2 regions of the Paenibacillus sp. JT31N17 genome follow, and region 2 is predicted to be linked to the other one. Evidence: predicted binding sites of a transcription regulator. Region 2 holds the regulator's gene; the other holds the start of a gene.
What was found. The regulator LexA, encoded in region 2, represses DNA repair genes until DNA is damaged. The targets are predictions, from matches to a motif close to CGAACATATGTTCG.
Positions count from the first base shown of each region.

Region 1: a site for LexA is predicted at 3,865-3,878, ahead of recA (recombinase RecA). Genes of this name have one in related genera too.

Region 1 covers NZ_JBWDNP010000003.1:599,809-610,350, reverse strand. Annotated here, with positions in the region: gene AC0YOB_RS14665 (TIGR00282 family metallophosphoesterase) at 1-69, opposite strand, end outside; gene rny (ribonuclease Y) at 143-1,684, opposite strand; gene AC0YOB_RS14655 (RecX family transcriptional regulator) at 1,863-2,591, opposite strand; gene recA (recombinase RecA) at 2,737-3,795, opposite strand; gene AC0YOB_RS14645 (competence/damage-inducible protein A) at 4,000-5,262, opposite strand; gene pgsA (CDP-diacylglycerol--glycerol-3-phosphate 3-phosphatidyltransferase) at 5,345-5,923, opposite strand; gene rimO (30S ribosomal protein S12 methylthiotransferase RimO) at 5,926-7,251, opposite strand; gene AC0YOB_RS14630 (YajQ family cyclic di-GMP-binding protein) at 7,394-7,885, opposite strand; gene AC0YOB_RS14625 (RodZ domain-containing protein) at 8,003-8,971, opposite strand; gene AC0YOB_RS14620 (DUF3388 domain-containing protein) at 8,989-9,753, opposite strand; gene AC0YOB_RS14615 (DUF3243 family protein) at 9,893-10,144, opposite strand; gene ymfI (elongation factor P 5-aminopentanone reductase) at 10,305-10,542, opposite strand, start outside.
Region 2 covers NZ_JBWDNP010000010.1:143,941-154,482, forward strand. Annotated here, with positions in the region: gene AC0YOB_RS26175 (MerR family transcriptional regulator) at 1-122, shown strand, start outside; gene glnA (type I glutamate--ammonia ligase) at 157-1,485, shown strand; gene cdaS (sporulation-specific diadenylate cyclase CdaS) at 1,815-2,444, shown strand; gene lexA (transcriptional repressor LexA) at 2,553-3,173, opposite strand; gene AC0YOB_RS26195 (LysM peptidoglycan-binding domain-containing protein) at 3,363-3,740, shown strand; gene AC0YOB_RS26200 (DUF896 domain-containing protein) at 3,862-4,053, shown strand; gene AC0YOB_RS26205 (aldo/keto reductase) at 4,110-5,096, shown strand; gene AC0YOB_RS26210 (VOC family protein) at 5,153-5,503, shown strand; gene AC0YOB_RS26215 (hypothetical protein) at 5,637-6,155, shown strand; gene AC0YOB_RS26220 (HAD family hydrolase) at 6,180-6,965, shown strand; gene AC0YOB_RS26225 (1,2-dihydroxy-3-keto-5-methylthiopentene dioxygenase) at 7,064-7,606, opposite strand; gene metH (methionine synthase) at 7,795-10,542, shown strand, end outside.

The sequences.
Region 1 (10,542 bases), on a different contig from region 2:
CGGCAGTATTTTTTTGACCGCAGTGCGGCCGACGCTGCCGACGATATCACCGATAAATAAGACGTTCATCACATAACCTCGCTTATATAGACTAGAAAAGTGGCCGACAAGCAGCCACTTTTCCAGTTTCTTTCTGATTTTGTTATTTTGCGTACTCGACTGCACGCGTTTCGCGAATGACTGTCACTTTGATATGACCCGGATAATCGAGCTCACTCTCAATTTTCTTCGTAATATCACGCGCCAAGCGGAATGCTTCGGTATCATCAATCTTGTCCGGTTGAACCATGACGCGAACCTCGCGTCCTGCTTGTATAGCATACGACTTCTCAACGCCTTCAAACGATTCCGAGATGCCCTCAAGCTTCTCCAGACGCTTGATGTACGTTTCGAGCGTTTCACGTCTTGCTCCCGGTCTTGCAGCGGACAGAGCATCTGCAGCTCCAACCAGCATCGCAATAACCGATGTCGCTTCACAATCGCCGTGATGGGATGCAATACTGTTGATAACAACGGGATGTTCCTTATATTTCTTGGCCAGCTCAACGCCAATTTCCACATGAGAGCCTTCCACTTCATGATCGAGTGCTTTACCGATGTCATGAAGCAATCCGGAACGTTTGGCGAGCGTGATATCTTCCCCTAGCTCCGCTGCCATAAGTCCTGTCAAATAGGCGACTTCCATGGAATGCTTCAATACGTTTTGACCATAACTCGTCCGATACTTCAATCGGCCCAAAATTTTGATCAAGTCCGGATGTAAGCCATGCACGCCAACCTCAAAGGTAGCCTGCTCCCCGTATTCGCGGATTCGTTCATCCACTTCCTTACGCGATTTCTCGACCATCTCTTCGATGCGGGCTGGATGGATTCGTCCATCTGCAACCAGCTTCTCAAGCGATGTCCGGGCAATCTCGCGGCGTATCGGATCAAATCCGGACAAGATGACCGCTTCCGGTGTATCGTCAATTATGAGATCGATACCGGTCAACGTTTCCAGGGCACGAATATTGCGGCCTTCACGCCCGATAATGCGGCCTTTCATTTCTTCATTAGGCAGGGTAACGACAGATACGGTTGTTTCCGCCACATGATCTGCTGCGCAGCGTTGAATCGCAAGCGAAATGATATTGCGGGCTTTCTTATCGGCTTCCTCTTTTGCTTGTTGTTCAATTTCTTTAATCATTTGCGCTGTTTCATGACGGACTTCCAATTCGACATTGTTCAGGATGATCTGTTTGGCCTCATCCATCGTCAAGTTCGAAATACGCTCAAGCTCACTAAGCTGCTGCTTGTAGAGAGAATCGATCTGTTCTTGCGTCTCCTCGATCCGTTTCTCTTTGTTGGCTACTTGTTCTTCTTTGCGCTCCAGCGTTTCTATCTTTTTATCCAACGACTCTTCCTTTTGAACAAGCCGTCTTTCAAGACGCTGTACCTCATTGCGACGTTCGCGAATATCTCTCTCTGCCTCGGTACGGAGCTTGTGGACTTCGTCTTTCGCTTCGACCACTGTTTCTTTCTTGAGCGCTTCTGCTTCTTTACGCGCACTGTCAACGATCTGACTTGCGGCTTGCTCGGCGCTAGAAATCTTGGCCTCGGCGATTGACTTTCGAATAAAATACCCGATACCAAAGAAAATCACACCAACAACGAGAGCGATCAGGATCCAAATCCAATCTGGCATCTTCTCACCTCCTCGTTGCTCACCAAAGCAAACGCTTGGGACTATTTTGTTTTTCCAGCCGGTTTTTAACCCGATCCATACATAGCATTTTGACGAAATAAATCGTTTCGAATCAATTTTTGGAAGAAAAATCGACTCTGGAAGAAGGAATACACACTCATTTTATCTTTTGTGAAAATCAATTGTCAAGGGTATGCCCGTTTTCGTCGTCTTCACCGGACCGGCTTGCCTCGTTAACGGCCTGTTTAACCACCGCGCTCGGGAATCCTCTGCGCAGCAGAAATGCCATCAGTTTCCGTTTTCGGTCCCGGAATTCCCCTTTCACATAAGGCCATTTCTTCTTGGCTGCGCGTATTGCAACCTCGGTCTCCATCTGCGAATCGAGTCCCTGAGCGGCCTCCTTAGCTGTGCCGCTGGCTATGCCGCGATGCGTCAGCTCCTGCTGCAGCAGTCGTCTTCCCTTTAATTGGCTTCGCATTCGCTGCTCGGCAAACTGATTGGCATAAGAGATATCATCGACCAGCCTCTCGCCCTGCAATCTCGCCAGAGCTTTGCCAATTGCGGATTCATCAAGCCCTTTGCCTGAGAGATAACGCGAGATTTCCTTCTCGGTGCGGGGCCTTGGCCCCAGATAAATCAATCCCAAAATATAAGCGCGATGATCATTGTCCTTCTCCACAATCTGCTTCAGCTCATGCGGATCAATCTGCCTCCCCTTCAAAAGCCTGTGCGTGACAATTAAATCTTCGTGAACAGAGGTAAAGGGCTCATCATTGCCATCCATATACAAATGGTAACGCCGCTTGTCCTTGCGTTCCTGTTCAATAGCGGTTATAAGCATCATACCTGCCTCGGTTTGTTCTTCCTGCTCTTCTTGCTCATCTTGCATCCGTTCATCATCCTTCATCTTATGGCTGCTCCTTCCCTGCCATTTCCCTTGAGCTTCTCCCTAAAATGAATGGCATCAAATAAATAAGTTCATGTTCTATATCATGCAGAAAAGCACCCGCGAAGGTGCTCTTCCGAATCTATTCACAGCCAAGGGTAAATAGTTATTCCAACTCGAGATCAAGATCCAACTCGTCTTCGTCCTCATCATCCACGGCAGAAGCTGTGAGCGCGGCGGCTGACAAATGGCTTGCTTCCCGAATTTGATTCTCGATTACAGTTGAAGTATCAGGGTGATCCTTCAGGAACTGCTTGGCATTCTCCCGGCCTTGTCCCAAACGTTCTCCGTTATACGAGAACCAGGCTCCGCTCTTCTGTACAATATCCATCTCAACGCCGATATCGACAATGCTGCCTTCCTTGGAGATGCCTTCGCCATACATGATATCAATCTCAGCCTGTTTAAAGGGCGGGGCTACTTTGTTCTTAACGACCTTGATACGGGTCCGGTTGCCGACAATGTCATTGCCCTGCTTGATGGATTCGATCCGGCGCACATCAAGTCGAATTGTGGAGTAGAATTTCAATGCGCGTCCACCAGGGGTCGTCTCTGGATTACCAAACATAACGCCAATTTTCTCACGCAGCTGATTGATGAAAATCGCGATGGTCTTGGATTTGCTGATGGCGCCTGACAGCTTACGCAGTGCTTGCGACATCAATCGCGCCTGCAGGCCGACATGGGAATCTCCCATTTCACCCTCGATCTCAGCTTTGGGCACAAGTGCCGCAACCGAGTCAATAACAACAATATCCACTGCGCCGCTGCGAACAAGCGCCTCAGCGATTTCGAGTCCCTGCTCTCCGGTATCGGGCTGAGAGAGCAGCAACTCATCGATATTAACGCCAAGCTTGCTGGCATACAGAGGATCAAGAGCATGCTCCGCATCGATGAAAGCGGCTTGTCCACCCACACGCTGTACCTCAGCAATAGCGTGAAGAGCTACTGTCGTCTTACCGGAGGATTCCGGTCCGTACACTTCAATTATCCGGCCTTTGGGCAAGCCGCCGATACCAAGAGCAATATCCAGGGCAAGGGAACCAGTGGATACTGTTTCCACTTTCATATGATTCGACTCCCCGAGTTTCATGACGGAGCCTTTCCCGAATTGTTTCTCTATTTGACGTAATGTCGTTTCAAGCGCAGCGCGACGATCTGACAACGCGTTCACATCCTTCATTATTTATAATGTAATGATACCTTGTTTCTCCTCTAATGACAATAGTTTTTACGAACATATATTCTTATTTTTTTCATCGGCCGATGAATGAAAAAAAGAACCGCGGCAAAGTGATCTTCGCCACGGTTCTTCCGTCAACTAATGACGATTATATTTCATTTTCCGTATTCTGACAAGCATAAATCATCATCTGCCTGGCTGTTCGGCAGACAGCAGCTGCCAGAACCTGTACAGGAGCGACTTCACCGATCTCACTCTTATAATATCGCGCGTTCCGCTCAGCTGCGCCTTATGCACAATTGTCGGTTTGCCGCGCTCGGCAATGCCAAAATAGACCAGACCGACAGGCTTGCCTTCGGCTTCACTCGGGCCTGCAACCCCGGTGAGGGACAAGCCGAAGTCGCAATCCGTCAAATCGCGCACCCGCTCCGCCATAAGTGCTGCCGTTGATTCAGATATGGCGCCAGGCGCGCCTGCTCCTTCCAGCTGGGACAACGGGATGCCCAGCAGCTTCTGCTTCATCTCGTTGGTGTAGGTAACGACGCCACCGACGAATTCGCCGCTGCTTCCCGGCAGGGTGGTCACAAGCTCAGCCAGCAGCCCTCCTGTAAGACTTTCGGCACTGGCAAATTTGCGTCCCGTTACTCTAAGCAGGCGTATGACCGCTTCCTCGAGGGGAATATCCTCGTTCGCAAACAAATATTGGCCAACACGCTCCTTTATCTGCAGCTCCGCCTGATCCAGTCTGGCATCCGCCTCATGCAAGGAAAGCGCTTTGGTGGAAAGTCGGATGGCTACCTCGCCCTCTTTGGCATACGGGGCAATTGTAGGGTCGGACTGGACCTCGATCAAATCAATAATCGCCTGCTCCAGACTGGATTCTCCAATGCCGGCAAATTTCAGCAGACGGGAGAAGAGCCTGCGCTCCTCGCCCATTACGCTTCGCAGCCAGGCTTTGGCCGGACCGTCAAACATCGGCTTCATTTCCCGGGGCGGCCCCGGCAGCAGCACATAATGAGTACCCTCGACAATCAAAGCGTTGCCTACAGCAAGACCGGCGTCATTCACGAGCGGATCGCTGCCTTCAATCTGATTCGCCTGTCTGCGGTTGCTTTCCACCATATGCATGCCGCGCGAAGTGAACAGATTCTCAATTTTCACCATGGACGGCTGATGAATCGAAATTCCGCGGTTCAAGTAACCGGCAAGCGCGTCCTTGGTCAGGTCATCCTGGGTCGGTCCAAGTCCGCCCGTAAATACGATCAGATCGGCTCGGGTGCGGGCAATCTCGACCGCCTGCACAATACGGACGGCATTATCCCCTACTACCGTCTGAAAATAGACATCGATTCCCAGCTCGGCAAGGCCTGTTGAAATATATGTGGCATTGGTGTTCACCGTTTGACCCAGCAATAGTTCCGTTCCGACTGCTATAATTTCAGCGCGCATATAAACCGCTCCATTCCATTAGGTAATGAAAAGCACCATTCCCATATAATGACAGAGAATGATGCTTTACAAACAAATTGTCCTACTCCGTAAGCGGAATAAGATTTTTATTTTTGATGAAATAATCAATTCCCGAATAGACCGTAATAAGGGCAGCAGCCCAGCTTGAAATAAGATCGAATCGGAAATCGAGAAACGTAAACGGAAAATTATTCAGCAGCAAATCGATGATCATCGTAATTTGCACGGCTGTTTTCCACTTGCCCCACGTACTCGCCGCCAGCACCTTGCCCTCCAGCAGCGCAATTTGGCGAAGCCCGGTCACCGCAAATTCGCGGCTTATGATCACAATTGCAATCCAGGCATCCAGCTTATCCATTTCGACAAGCGAAATAAGCACCGCCGCCACAAGGAGCTTATCGGCTAATGGATCAAGCAGCTTGCCCAGGTTAGTCACGATTTTGTTCTTGCGTGCGATATAACCGTCTAGTCCATCCGTACTGGCCGCAACGATAAATATCAATGCAGCCAGGATCTGATTCCAGGTTATCGAGAAGTCATCAAAGCTAAGCGGCTTTAAATCCACATTGATGAGCAGCAAAAACATAATAATCGGGACTAAAAATATGCGAATCAATGTGATCCGGTTGGCTAAATTCACGATTATAGCCCCTCCCCGGACATATCAAATTCATAGGCATGCGTTATGCGCACTCTTTGAATTTCGCCAATTCCAGCCGTACAGTTGGAAATAAAAACTTCACCGTCAATTTCCGGCGCATCATAAGGCGAACGACCCACGTAGACGTCGCTGCGGCCATCGTAGCGCTCAACAAGTACATCAATATCATTGCCAACGTATTTGCCGCTGATGTCCTTGGATACCTGCCGCTGGATTTCCATCAGGGTATTGGCTCTCCACTCGATCACTTCGCTTGGCACATGATCCGGAAGCCGGACAGCAGGCGTATCTTCCTCGCTTGAATAGGAGAACACACCCAACCGGTCAAATTTCATTTCCCGGACAAAATCGCACAGACGGTTAAAGTCTTCCTCGGTTTCCCCTGGAAAACCAACGATAATTGAAGTACGCAGGGCGACATCCGGAATTCTGGAGCGGATTTTGGCTACGAGCTCCCGTGTATCACGCTGCCGGCCAGGTCTGCGCATCCGCTTCAGGATAGAATCTTCACTATGCTGCAGCGGCATATCAATATAGTTGCAAACCTTTGAATTGGAAGCGATCGTATCAATCAGCTCATCCGTGAAAAATCCCGGATAGGCGTAATGAAGCCGGACCCAGGCTATGCCTTCCACTTCGCTGACACGATTAAGAAGCTCCGGAAGCATGAATTTGTCATACAAATCCGTTCCGTAGTTCGTTGAATCCTGTGCAATCAAGCTGACTTCCTTCACGCCTTGATCTGCAAGCATCTGAACTTCGTTTACAATGGATTCGATAGACCGGCTGCGGAACTTGCCCCGCATAATCGGTATCGAGCAGAATGTGCAAGCATTATCGCAGCCTTCCGCGATTTTCACATAAGCGGTATAACGGGGAGTGGTAACCAGACGAGGAAGCTTCTGGTCATAGTCAAAAGCAGGATTGCCTACCTTGACCGGTCTCTTCCCGCGGAGTGCCTCATCAACGATATCGGTTATGTGATGAAAATCACCCGTTCCAACGATGCCGTCTATTTCCGGCATCTCTTCCATCAACTGCTTCTTATAACGCTGGGTCAAACACCCGGAAACAATAAGCGCCTTCAGCCGGCCCGTCTGCTTGAACTCCGCCATATCCAGAATCGTATTAACCGATTCTTCCTTGGCCGCGTCAATAAATCCGCATGTATTGACAATAATTACTGTAGCTTCATCAGCCTGATCGACAAGCTGATAACCGCGTTCATCGATTAATCCAGACATAATCTCTGAATCGACCAAATTCTTTTCACAACCTAATGTTACAACTTTCACTCGTTCCGTCATCATGTATCCCCCAGATTCCTCCGAAAAGCTATCTCAACAAGTATAATACAAGGCCCAAGGCGTGTCAAAACAGGAAAAAGTCCTTTCCTACGCGCTCTCAGGCGTTAAAAGAGGACTTCATCCACGTTCACAGCAAAAAAAGTTATCGGTAGTTTGTGAATTGCAATTCTATTTGCAAATCCGCACCGCGGAGCAGCGCCATTACAGCCTGTAAATCATCGCGGCTTTTGCCGGTAACCCGGATTTGATCTCCCTGTATCTGGCTTTTTACCTTCAGCTTGGAATCCCGGATAAGGATATTGATTTTTTTTGAAATATCCTGCTCAATCCCCTGACGCAATTTAACCCGCTGTCTGACCGAAGAGGCGGAAGCGGATTCGACTTTGCCAAAATCCATGTTTTTGATGGGCACGCCGCGTTTGATCATTTTGGATTGCAAAATATCAATGACGCTCTTTAGCTTGTATTCATCGTCGGAGACAAGAATGATGTCTTCTTTCTCAAGCGAAATTTTGCTTTTGCTTCCTTTAAAATCAAATCGGGTCTCAATCTCTTTCTCTGCCTGGTTGATCGCATTGGTTAATTCCTGCATATCCACCTTTGAAACAATATCGAATGCACTTTCCGAACTCATTTTCGTAAGCAGCTCCTTTTTCCAATTATTACTTGAACCGTATTATAACCGATCCTTATGTATAAGAAAAGACATCCATCCTGGAAGTCCACAAGGATTGGATGTCTTTAATCTGATTTATTCACTTTCCTGGTTGCCATCCTGTGTTCCCTCTGCTATATCCTGCGATTGCCCGTTTTCACCGGAATCATCAGCAGGGGTTAACAGCATTTTGTGAGATCCGGTTTGATCCTTATCATCGATCAGAACGCCGTCAATCGTCACCTCGACGATGTTGGCATGGGCTATATTGATATAAATTTTACCCTCGACTTCAGCTGAGCCGGTCTCTCCATCCTGAAGGGTTTTCTGGTAAAGGCTTTTGCCCGATACGCTGTTCTGATTAATTCCCACCCAACTGCTTCCTCCCGTGAGCTTGAAAGTCACAGTATGCGTTCCTGCACTCGGAGAGTAGAAGAAATAATCGGTTTTTCCGGAAGAGCGGTCTAATGTCAGCGCAATCTTGTCAGGTGTTTCTGGAGTGTTATTGGGAGTTGAACCATCAGTGCCCGTATTTGTACCATTTCCCTGGTTCGTGGTTTGATCCGGCTCGTTCGTGTTGGTCGTCCCCGATGGATCGGCAACGCCTCCCGTAACAGGCGGCTCGGTTTTGTCTGTCATTCCTGTTTGATCAACAGATTCAGTACCGTCCCCGCCGGGTCGGTTGATAGCGAAAATGTACACAACCACAACAATAAGCAGCAGAAAGGACCACATGAGAACGCGGAACCCAAACCGGCTCCAGCGGTCGGAGGCTTGGGTTTGGGCGCGGCGCGGCCGCTGTACAGGTTCGGCAATTTGCTCTGGAGCTGCCGATGGAATTTCCCTTTGATACAAGCGCAGCACTTCTTCAGCATCAAGACCAACATTTTCGGCATAATTTTTTACAAAAGCGCGCACGTAGAATGTACCCGGCAATACGGAATAGTTTCCTTCTTCAATAGCTTCCAGGTAATGCTTGCGAATCTTTGTCAAATCCTGAATATCATCCAATGACAGCCCGCGCTGCTCACGCGCCTTGCGGAGTAAAGCGCCCAAATCCGACATGACCACACCTCCTATTCTTAAAATTCATGAAATCCGGATGTAAAGAGATCATATGAAATCTCTTCATCCGGTGTATTGCGCAGTTCGATAATATAATCAAAAGCGCTGTAATCATATTCCGACTCTTTAATAAACATATCCGGATGTTCAATTACCTTCGTTGAAGGCATAGCCATGATTTCCTGAAGAAGAGCATGATGTTTCTCATTGGAACGCACCGTGCTGACGATCCCATCGATAATAAAAATATTATTCGGATTCATTTCTTCCTCGGACAACTGGCTGCGGACAGTCTGACGCAGCAAGGTTGAAGAAACGAATGTCCAGCGTTTATTGGAGCATACACTGCCCGCAATGATAGACTCCGTCTTGCCTACCCGCGGCATGCCGCGAAGCCCGATGATTTGATTGCCGTCACGCTTGAACACTTCACCCAGAAAATCCACCAGCAGCCCCAGCTCGTCTCTTGTAAAGCGGAATGTTTTGCGGTCATCCGAATCACGTTCAATATATCGGCCATGACGTACAGCCAATATATCAACCAATTTAGGCTCTCTGAGCTTCAGCACGGTGATATTGTCGACCTTTTGCAGCATTCTGCCGAGAATTTCGATCTTCTCTTCATCATTCGTCTGCAGCAGCATGCCTCGCGTCCTATTTTCTACCCCATTAATCGTGACAATATTGACTTCCAGCATACCAAGCAATGAAGCGATATCCCCCAAAAGTCCCGGTCGGTTTTTATGTATTTTATATTCCATATACCATTGTTTAACTTCCAAATTTGACACCTCATTCGAGGAAATAAGTTCAACCGTTCAAGAAAGATTATTCTACAATATTCGCCATATTCCTGCAACACATCTATAAAAGATTGCAGAAAAGCCCCCTTTAAGGGAGGCTCTTCCGCAAGCAATCTGCTTACGATCTTTGTACAAGCTTGACCATCAGCCCGGCGATGGTTTTGCGTTCATCTTCATTGCCGACTTCCCAAATTTCTTTGAGCGCCTGCTCCTGCTCATTCTTGGGGTCGACCTTCTCGCCAAGGAAAGCCCCGATTTCATAAGCAAGATCCGAAATGGATTCCTCGCTCAAACCGATTTTCTTTCCCTGCTCCACCCGACCGGCCAAAAACTTTTTCCATGTGTCGAAATTAGAAAGGACGTTTGACATGTGTTTGACGCCTCCTCTGCGTGTTAGCCGTTATCCGGCAACATAACGTATTTTGCGCGCAAAGGTTCTTTCTTATACGACGAATTTAACCGCCATAAAGTTTCGATTCCTTGAAAATTCACCATATGACACCTTGAACTCTAAGTTAATTCCAAGTTGGTCAAGTGAGCCATCCGCCGTTGGGACTGATGATCTGCCCTGTAATATACGCCGATTCGGGCAGGGCCAGAAAATAGACCAGAGAGGCAATTTCATCAGGTTGTCCAAGTCTTCCCGCCGGGATTTCCATCTCCAGCGCCGAAATCTCCTCAGCCTCCAGGTTATCGAGCATCACTGTATTGACAGCGCCCGGAGCGACTGCATTAACGGTCACACCGGAAGGCGCAAGCTCCTTGGCC
Region 2 (10,542 bases):
AGCGTCGTGAATTGTCAGACGCACAGCTGCATCGTCTGCTGAAGCAGCAGCTGCTGGAGAAGAGACCGGGCAAAGCCTCCATGATTCAAGGCCAACTGTCTCGATTCTATAACAAAAAGTAAAATACGCACTACTATTCGAAGAGGAGATGATTGAGTGAGCTACACCAGAGAGGACATCCTGCGTGCGACCAAAGAAGAGAATGTTCGATTTATCCGACTGCAATTTACCGATCTTCTGGGAACGATCAAGAACGTGGAAATTCCTGTAAGCCAACTGGAAAAAGCCCTTGATAATAAAATGATGTTTGACGGTTCCTCCATTGAAGGTTATGTCCGTATTGAGGAATCCGATATGTACTTATACCCCGATCTGGATACTTGGGTGATTTTCCCCTGGGTTGCTGAAGATCGGATTGCCCGATTAATCTGCGACATCTATATGCCTGACGGAACACCTTTCGCAGGAGATCCCCGCGGTATCCTGAAACGGGCGCTGAAAGAGGCTGCAGAATTGGGCTATTCCGCAATGAACGTTGGGCCTGAGCCGGAGTTCTTCCTGTTCAAAACCGACGACAAAGGTGAGCCTACCACCGAATTAAACGATCAGGGCGGATATTTCGACCTTGCGCCGATGGATCTGGGCGAGAACTGCCGCCGCGAGATCGTACTTACGCTTGAAGAAATGGGCTTTGAAATTGAAGCATCCCATCACGAAGTCGCGCCGGGCCAGCATGAGATTGATTTCAAATATGCCAATGCCATTAAAGCGGCTGACCAGATCCAAACATTCAAACTCGTTGTTAAGACTATCGCCCGTCAGCATGGATTGCATGCTTCCTTCATGCCTAAACCGCTGTTTGGCGTAAATGGTTCGGGAATGCACTGCCACCAATCCCTGTTCAAAGGCAAGGAAAATGCGTTCTACGACGAGAACGACAGAGTCGGGTTAAGTCAGGATGCCCGTTATTACATGGCTGGTGTTCTCCGCCATGCCCGCGCATTCGCAGCTATCACGAACCCGACAGTCAATTCCTACAAACGGCTGGTTCCAGGCTACGAGGCGCCAAATTATGTAGCATGGTCCGCAAGCAACCGCAGTCCGATGATTCGTATTCCGGCATCGCGAGGTCTCAGCACCCGTATTGAAGTGAGGAATCCGGATCCCGCTGCCAACCCTTATCTGGCACTGGCGGTCATGCTCAGAGCCGGTCTGGATGGTATCAAAAACAAACTTCCGCTGCCTGCTCCAACCGATCGTAATGTCTACATTATGACAGAGGAAGAGCGTATCGACGAAGGTATTCAAAGCTTGCCTGAGAGTCTTAAGGAAGCGCTCGATGAAATGCTGCGTGATGACATTATTTGTGACGCGCTTGGCGATCATGCACTTGCTCATTTCTTCGAATTGAAAGAAATTGAGTGGGACATGTACCGCACACAGGTTCACCAGTGGGAACGCGATCAATATTTGACTTTGTACTAAAACCGGAAATCCCTTGGCGCTATTAGCGTCGAGGGATTTTTTCTTTGGGGGTATATTGAAAAATGACAGCTCACTCGGGATAGCGCCCCCCATAGTGCCCCCAAAATGCCTCTTGATAAATTTAAGAGAAGGATTATGACAAAGCGTTGAAATAGTCCAAGGCTCCGGTACTTATAAGCTTGCCCCTGACTGGTATTCATTCCCCGCGAGCTTCGGCTGGCGGGTATTTGTTCGTTTAGTGTCATAATTAAAATGAAGCTTCTCGTCAATACTAAAGTACCATGGACGGGTTTGGGCGGTAAAAAATTAAAGTGTGCGGGGTGTATGAAATGGGGCAGGGTAATTGCGATGAGACTCCTTTAAAGGAACGGCTGAAACAGCATATCCATCTTATTGTCAATGAATCACAACGTATTTTGGATAATATTGATGCTGAAAATCACTGTCTTCTGAGTGACTTTGATAATATTGGCAGAACTTTTAAAGAAGTTGAATCCTTGGCTGCTTCATTCTATCTGCAATGTTACTTATCCTCATTTACATCCAACTATTTGGATCTTTCCATATGCATTCAGAACCTAATGGAGCGCCGGCACGGGGCTTTGATTGTCATCGAGAGAAATGATAACCTGGATGCCATCATTCATTCCGGGGTTGCCCTTGTGGCCAAATTGAGCTATTCCCTGCTGGAGGCGATCTTTTATCCGGGTAATCCGCTGCATGACGGGGCCGTTCTCATCAAGTCGGATCAAATTATTTCCGCCGCCAATGTCCTGCCTGTATCCAATGCATCGGATGTGGACAAGAAATTTGGAATGCGGCATCGCGCCGCGATCGGACTGACCGAAATAACAGATGCGCTTGTACTGGTTGTATCGGAAGAAAGCGGGGATGCGTCGTTTGTCTACAAGGGAAAACTCCATCCAATAAAGACAATGGTCATGCCAACGACGGTCTAAATGTATTTTTGAGTATTTTGAGGTAATCCGATAAAACCCAATATGTAAAATAAAAAGGACTGGCGAAGCCCTGAAGGCGACGCCAGTCTCTGCTTCATAAGAAGTCACTTAGTGAATATCGCGGAAAAGTCCGATAACTTTACCTAAAATCGTTACATTGCGAAGCCGAATCGGCTCCATTGTCGGATTCTCAGGCTGCAGCCGGATATGATCACGTTCACGATAAAAGGTTTTCACCGTCGCTTCGTCATCCTCCGTCATTGCAACCACGATGTCGCCGTTGATAGCAGATTGCTGCTGCCGCACAATGACATAATCGCCGTCCTGAATGCCTGCGTCAATCATGCTCTCTCCCATTACGTTAAGTATGAAGACATTATGATCGCCGACTTTGCTTGAAGGCAGAGGATAGTAATCCTCAATGTTCTCGGTTGCTGTAATTGGCACCCCTGCAGTAACCTTGCCCACAATGGGAACTTTGGTGATTGCGATTGGAAAAGGAATCTCATTGTCCGCTTGATCTAATATCTCAATCGCTCTCGGTTTCGTCGGGTCACGGCGGATTAAGCCTTTCTTCTCCAGACGGTCCAAATGTCCGTGTACGGTTGAACTGGAAGCAAGTCCTACAGCTTCACCGATTTCCCGGACGGATGGGGGATATCCCTTCTCCCGCACCTCCGTCTTGATGAATTCCAGAATCGCCTGTTGGCGGTTCGATAGTTTCGACACCAGAATCACTCCAAAGGTTCATTTGTGTCAAATTATAACACAGAACCGGAGTTCGTACAAACATAAGTTCGAGAAACAAGAGTTCGTATTTTGTGGGGAACAAATGTTCCGAAAACAGTTGACTGCAAACGGGTGTTCGTGTTAATATCGGTTTATCGAAAACAGAACAAACGTTTGGGGTGCTGGGAAATGATGATAACAATATCTTCTTACTCTTCTATGAATTCAGAGAATAAAGCTGATAAAGGTTACATGAAATCTGCATCAGCTAAAAGTAGGCCAAAGAAGCTTGTGATGCGGATGATAGCGGCAATATTGTTTTTCTCCCTCTTATTCGTTGGTTTTTCTATAATGCAGGGAAGTGCAACGAGCGAGCATCCAGCGGAGCCCGCTGCGGGCGAGAAAGTTATCTCGATCAGTGAGGGCCAGACACTTTGGGAAATAGCAGGGGATCTGCGTAAGGAAGGCGAAGATATCCGGCGAATCATTTATGACTTGAAGGAACGGAACAACCTGACTTCCAGCACACTTATGGCCGGACAAACATTGATTATACCAGCGGACTGATGCAGTCCGCTTTTTTTATTTCCATCTACAGGACAAAGGTCGTATTTTCTTGACAATTGAGGATTAAAAATGTCAAAGTAAAGGGTGAATGTTTACAGCATCATGAGAGGAGCGTATCGGTTTGGAAGAGCTTATTGCAAGGATTAATGAGTTGTCACGAAAGAATAAAGCTGTCGGATTAACTCCGGAGGAAACAATCGAGCGCGATGCTCTGCGTCAGAAATATCTGGAGAATTTCAAGCAAAATTTCAAGAATCAAATCGAAACCATCAAATTTGTGGAAGATGAGGAAGAAAGCGGCGGCAAGCATTAAAACTGCTTGCGGCTAGCCCGGTTTCACCAAATAATAAGCAGGGTGGGGTTATAACGATGCAAATCAAGCTGCTTGGACGCAGTGGACTTGCCGTTTCGGAGCTTTGTTTAGGGACGATGAGTTTTGGAAATACAACAAGTCAAGGCGATTCCATTCGCATGATTCATCAGTTTATGGAGCAGGGCGGCAATTTTCTGGATACGGCGAATGTCTATGTTTCCGGCCGATCGGAGGAGATCGTAGGCGAAGCGATCAAGGATTTTCGCTCAGAGGTAGTTCTGGCAACAAAAGTGCGGATGAATACCGCTGACCATCCCAACGGGGCGGGCGTCTCGCGCAAGCATATTATGCAAAGCGTCGAAGAAAGCCTGCAGCGTCTGCAGACTGACTATATCGATTTGTATCAGGTTCATGTATGGGATCATGTGACTCCTATAGATGAGACGCTTCGCGCTCTCGACGATCTGGTCACTTCGGGCAAGGTCCGTTATATCGGATGCTCCAATTTTTTTGCCTGGCAGCTGATGAAATCCCTTGCTGTTAGCGATGCCAACCGCTATGTCCGGTTTATTTCCATTCAACCGCAGTATAGTCTGGTCAGCCGCGAGATGGATCGGGAAATGATGTCGCTTTGTCTAGAGGAGAATGTCGGCGTTATTCCCTGGGCTCCGCTTGGTGGAGGATTTCTGACGGGACGTTATTCCAGGGAAGAGCCTACATCGGGAAGATTGACGTCAAAGGTTGGAGAAAGTTCATGGGGTCTGCGCGCAACGGAACGTAACTTTGCCATTCTGGATGCCGTCCAGGCAGCCGCTCACGAACTGGACAAGACACCTGCACAAATCGCACTCGCCTGGCTGCTGCAAAGAAAAGGAATTACATCGCCGATTTTCGGAGCCAGCACATTGGAACAGTTCTCCGAAAATATGGGGGCTGTGGGCTGGACAATGCCAAGTGAAATATGGAATCGGCTGGATGAAGTTAGCTCGCTTCCTTCCGAGTATCCGAATCGTTTCATCGCCAAATTCGCCCGGCCTTTTTAACTCTTTTTCAAGAGAATGAGAATGTTTTGCACAAAGTCTTGTGATTGGGGGGCGCAATGAAGGTTAAACGAATTGTCGCCAACATAGATACCAGGAATATTGCAGCTGCCAAAAGCTTTTACCAGGATGTTCTCGGCCTCGATTTGTTGATGGATCATGGATGGATTGGAACCTATGGGTCTGATGAGCAAATGGGCATTCAAATTAGTTTCGCCCAGCACGTGGGTTCCAACACGCCTACGCCTAATTTGTCCATTGAGGTCGATGATGTCGGTGCTGCATTCGAACGCATGAACACAGCCGGATTTACGATCGAGTATGGTCCGACTGATGAGCCTTGGGGCGTACGTCGTTTCTATGTCCGCGATCCGTTCGGCCAACTTGTTAACATTCTTGCTCATATTTAATTTGATGCATGTCATTCATTCAGGAGAATGGATGGGACAGGAATGGTACAAATACACGCAGCAGACAGGTGTAAATTCAAGAAATTGCTTACGATGCAAGTTTTGCTTCGCAAAACTTTTAGGAGGAACGTAATTGTCAAGATCCTGGGAACGAAAGGTTCAGAAGAACCAGAGTCAACTTAACAAACAGCGCAAGAAGCAGGGTATGGCGCCTCTGATGGCAAGCAAGACAGCAAGCAGCCCGATTGATACATATAAAGGGCGCAGTCTTCTAATGCCCGCCTTTCTTCTGGTTTTCACGGCAGTCTACGCCTCGATCAGCATTGCACAGGGCACTTACAAGGATTCCGGAAACATGTTCTGGATCACGATCGGCTGTTATATCTTTCTGGCGCTGCTGTTTATATTGAGGCGTCCTTATTTGGCGATCGGAAAAGACTATGTTCGATCGCGGCGCTTTACCGGTGACCGCACGCTTTACTTAAGCTCAATCAAAGGAATCAGCGTACAGAAGGGCTCTGTTATTATCGAGCAGCCCAAAGGCGGAAGCTGGGTATTCTCGCGATTATTTAACCGTTATCCGACGGATGAAATGACCGAACGGCTCCGGACCTTTGCAGCAGCCAACAATATTCCGTTTGCGGAGAAATAAAGAACTGGAGTGGGGAAATTCGTCATGGGAAAAAAAGCGGTACTATTTGATTTGGATGATACGCTGTTATGGGATGACCGGAGTGTAAGCGAGGCTTTCGCAGCTACTTGTCAGGCGGCGGCGGATAAGACTGGCGTCAACCTGCAGGATTTGGAGGAAGCTGTCCGTCGCGAAGCCCGGGCATTGTACGAATCTTATGACACCTATGCCTTTACAAAAATGATCGGGATCAATCCCTTTGAGGGATTGTGGGCGAATTTTCTTGAAGGCGAGCAGGAGGAGTTCAGAAAGCTGCAGCAGCTGGCTCCCGCTTACCGGCGTGAAGCGTGGACTCGGGGGCTGAAGGCTCTGGGAATCCTTGATGAGCAGCTGGGAGCTGAGCTTGCGGAGATGTTTCCCGCAGAGCGCCGCAAACGCCCGCTGATCTATGAAGAAACCTTCCGCGTGCTGGATAAGCTCAAAGGCCAATACAAGCTGCTGCTGCTCACCAATGGATCTCCTGATTTGCAGCGGGAGAAGCTGGCAGGCGTACCGGAGCTTGCACCTTATTTTGATCATATCATCATTTCCGGAGAATTTGGTCAGGGGAAGCCGGCTGCGCCGATTTTTCAGCATGCACTTGAATCGTTGGGGATTGAACCGGCGGATGGAATCATGGTGGGCGACAAGCTGACCACGGACATACTCGGTGCGAATACGGTTGGCATGACCTCGGTATGGATCAACCGCCATGGCGTGAAACGCAGCGACGACATTATTCCTTCACATGAGATCAAACATCTGGAGGAACTGCTGCCTCTGCTTGTATAAAGATTTTGGAATCATAAAGACCCGCTTTCCTGCGATACACATTCAAGCGTGTATCCCTGGAAGCGGGTCTATTTATGTGACTATGAATGGTCAGGGCATTAAGCCTTCTGGAAGGAATCATCGGCGAACGGATGAGCAATCCAGCCCTCGGTCTCGATAAAGAGGCGCACGGCAACGATCTGGCGGTTATCCATCAAGGTGAAAAAATGCGGTTTGTGCTCGGGAACGGAAATAACGTCTCCTGCTTCGAGTTCAACATCGAAATAGCCCACATCGTCGCTGCCCTTGATGATGAAGATGCCGCGCCCAGCCGTGATAGCCCGTACTTCATCTTCCGTATGGGTGTGAACCTGCTCGAATTTCTTCAGCAGTTCGTCGAGGTTGGGTGTCGCATCCGAGAGTGCGATAATGTCCCAGGTCCGGTAGCCGCGGCGGGCAGCCAGATCGTTGATTTCTGCATCGAAAGTGGATAGAATCTGCTGTTTCTCCTCATCCGTCAGAATGAATTTCTGATGTAACTCGGCAGGCAGTTTCCCCGGATTCCAGTGTTCATACAAGACTTCTTGTTTTTCCAAAAATTCACGGACGTTTGCTTCGCCCGATATACGCTCTTCTGTGTTGCGGATACGAATTTCAGCCATGTTGTAATCCCTCTTTCCTATAGATGCTAATTCCGATCAGATTAATTATAAAACAAAACGCCAAGACTGTCGACAACACCTTTTCAGCAGGTTGTGAATCTGATAAACTAAAGGTTAATGATTTTTCGCTGCGCCTTCGCTTTGCTATTGCTTGGGAAGGTCTGCAGTTGCGGAAGGGAAGTGCATCGATGACAAAACCAACTATACAACAAATGCTGCAAAAACGCATTCTCATTCTCGACGGTGCAATGGGAACGATGATTCAGCAGGAGGATCTGGGTCCAGAGGATTTTGGGGGCGAAGAGCTGGACGGCTGTAATGAAATGCTCGTTCTGACTCGTCCGGATGTAATCCTTTCCATACATGAGGCTTATCTGGAAGCAGGGGCCGACATTCTGGAGACGAATACATTCGGCGCAACGGGAGTGGTTCTGGCCGAATATGATATTCCGGAGAAATCGCGGGAAATCAATCTGGCTGCTGCAGCCATAGCGCGTCAAGCGGCAGACAAGTTTTCCACGCCGGAAAGGCCGCGTTTTGTTGCCGGAGCCATGGGGCCTACAACGAAGACGCTTTCTGTCACAGGCGGGGTGACTTTCGATGGTCTGGTGGATACTTATTACGAGCAGGCGGTAGCCCTTATTGAAGGTAAGGTAGATGCTCTTCTGCTTGAAACCTCACAGGATACATTGAACGTAAAGGCAGGAACAATCGGCATCAGCAAGGCGTTTGAAACCACCGGCATCACGCTGCCGATTATGATTTCCGGAACGATTGAGCCCATGGGGACGACGCTTGCTGGACAAAATATTGAATCCTTCTATATATCTCTGGAGCATTTGAATCCGATTTCGATCGGTCTGAACTGCGCGACAGGTCCTGAGTTTATGCGCGATCATATCCGTTCGCTGTCGGAGATCTCACGCTCTGCTGTAAGCTGTTATCCCAATGCGGGACTGCCTGATGAGAACGGCCTGTATCACGAATCGCCAACCTCGCTGGCAGGCAAGATCGCTGCTTTTGCCGAGCAGGGCTGGCTTAATATCGCCGGCGGCTGCTGCGGAACCACACCTGCGCACATCAAGGCGCTGGCGGAGACGCTTGCCAATTATGCGCCGCGCCGGCAGATGGGCAATCATCCTGCTGCCTTGTCCGGCATTGAGACGGTCTTTGTTGAAGAAGACAACCGACCGATTATGATCGGAGAGCGGACGAACATTTCCGGCTCGCGCAAATTCAAACGGCTGATCAAGGAAGCCAAATTTGAAGAAGCGTCGGAGGTTGCACGGGCTCAGGTGAAAGGCGGAGCGCATGTCATTGATATCAATCTCCAGGATACAGATATCGATGAGGCATACGCGGTCAACATGTTCCTGCCGGAGGTAGTCAAGAAAGTCAAGGTTCCGCTTATGCTTGACTCCACCTATGATCATATTATCGAGCTTGGGCTCAAGTATTCCCAGGGTAAAGCGATCATTAACTCCATTAACCTGGAGGACGGCGAAACCAAGTTTGAAAAAATCCTGCCGCTGATTCACCGTTACGGCGCATCGGTCGTCTGTATTTTAATAGATGAGCGCGGACAAGCCGTATCCCGCGAGGCCAAGATGGAGGTGGCGGCACGCTCCTACGACCTGCTGGTCAACAAATACGGGATGAACCCTGAGGATATTATTTTTGATCCGAATATGTTCCCTGTTGGTTCCGGTGATCCGCAGTATATCGGTTCCGCAGTGGAGACGCTTGAAGGGATCAAAATGATCAAGGAGAAATTCCCCAAAGCCAAGACTATTCTGGGCTTGAGCAATATTTCCTTTGGTCTTCCCGATGCGGGCCGCGAGGTGCTCAACTCTGTTTATCTGTATCATTCCACCAAAGCGGGCCTGGATTACGCCATTGTAAACACAGAGAAGCTGGAGCGCTACGCGTCCATTCCGGAAGAAGAGCGCCGATTGGCGGAGGAATTGATTTATAATACGAACGATGATACATTAGCCGAATTCGTGGCCGCTTTCCGCAACAAGAAGGTGGAAAAGAAAGAAAAATTGTCGAGCTTGCCGCTTGAAGAGCGACTGGGCTCGTATGTGGTAGAGGGAACGAAGGAAGGGCTGATTCCTGATCTGGATGAGGCGCTGAGCAAATATTCGCCGCTGGAAGTGATCAACGGTCCTTTGATGAAAGGGATGGAAGAGGTTGGGCGGCTGTTCAACAACAATGAGCTCATCGTGGCCGAGGTGCTGCAAAGCGCCGAAGTGATGAAAGCCTCGGTTGCCCATCTGGAGCCGCATATGGAGAAGAATGAAACGGCAGTCAAGGGCAAGATCATTTTGGCTACCGTTAAAGGCGACGTCCACGATATCGGGAAGAATCTGGTTGAGATCATTTTGTCCAATAACGGGTACAAAATCATAAACCTTGGTATCAAGGTGCCGCCGGAGAAGCTGATCGAAGCTTACCGGAATGAAAAAGCGGATGCCATCGGATTATCCGGCCTGCTCGTCAAATCCGCCCAGCAGATGGTGATTACCGCTCAGGATATGCGCAATGCCGGTATTGATGCCCCTATCCTTGTCGGAGGCGCAGCATTGACCCGCAAGTTCACTAGAACGCGGATCAGCCCGGAATATGACGGACTCGTGCTGTATGCGAAGGACGCCATGGATGGTCTGGACATCGCCAATAAATTGATGAATCCGGAATTCAGGCAGGCTTATGAGGACGATCTCGCCGCATTCAAGGCAGCCGGAAGCGTCGAGGAAGAAGTCAAGAAACCGCTGCCGGAGCTTACGCGGGCAACCCGCTCCAACGTATCGACAGACAAACCGGTCTTCATTCCGCCGGATCTGGATCGTCATGTGCTGCGTAATGTCCCGATTCCGCAGATTGTTCCTTATGTGAACATGCAGATGCTGCTGGGCCATCATCTGGGCCTCAAG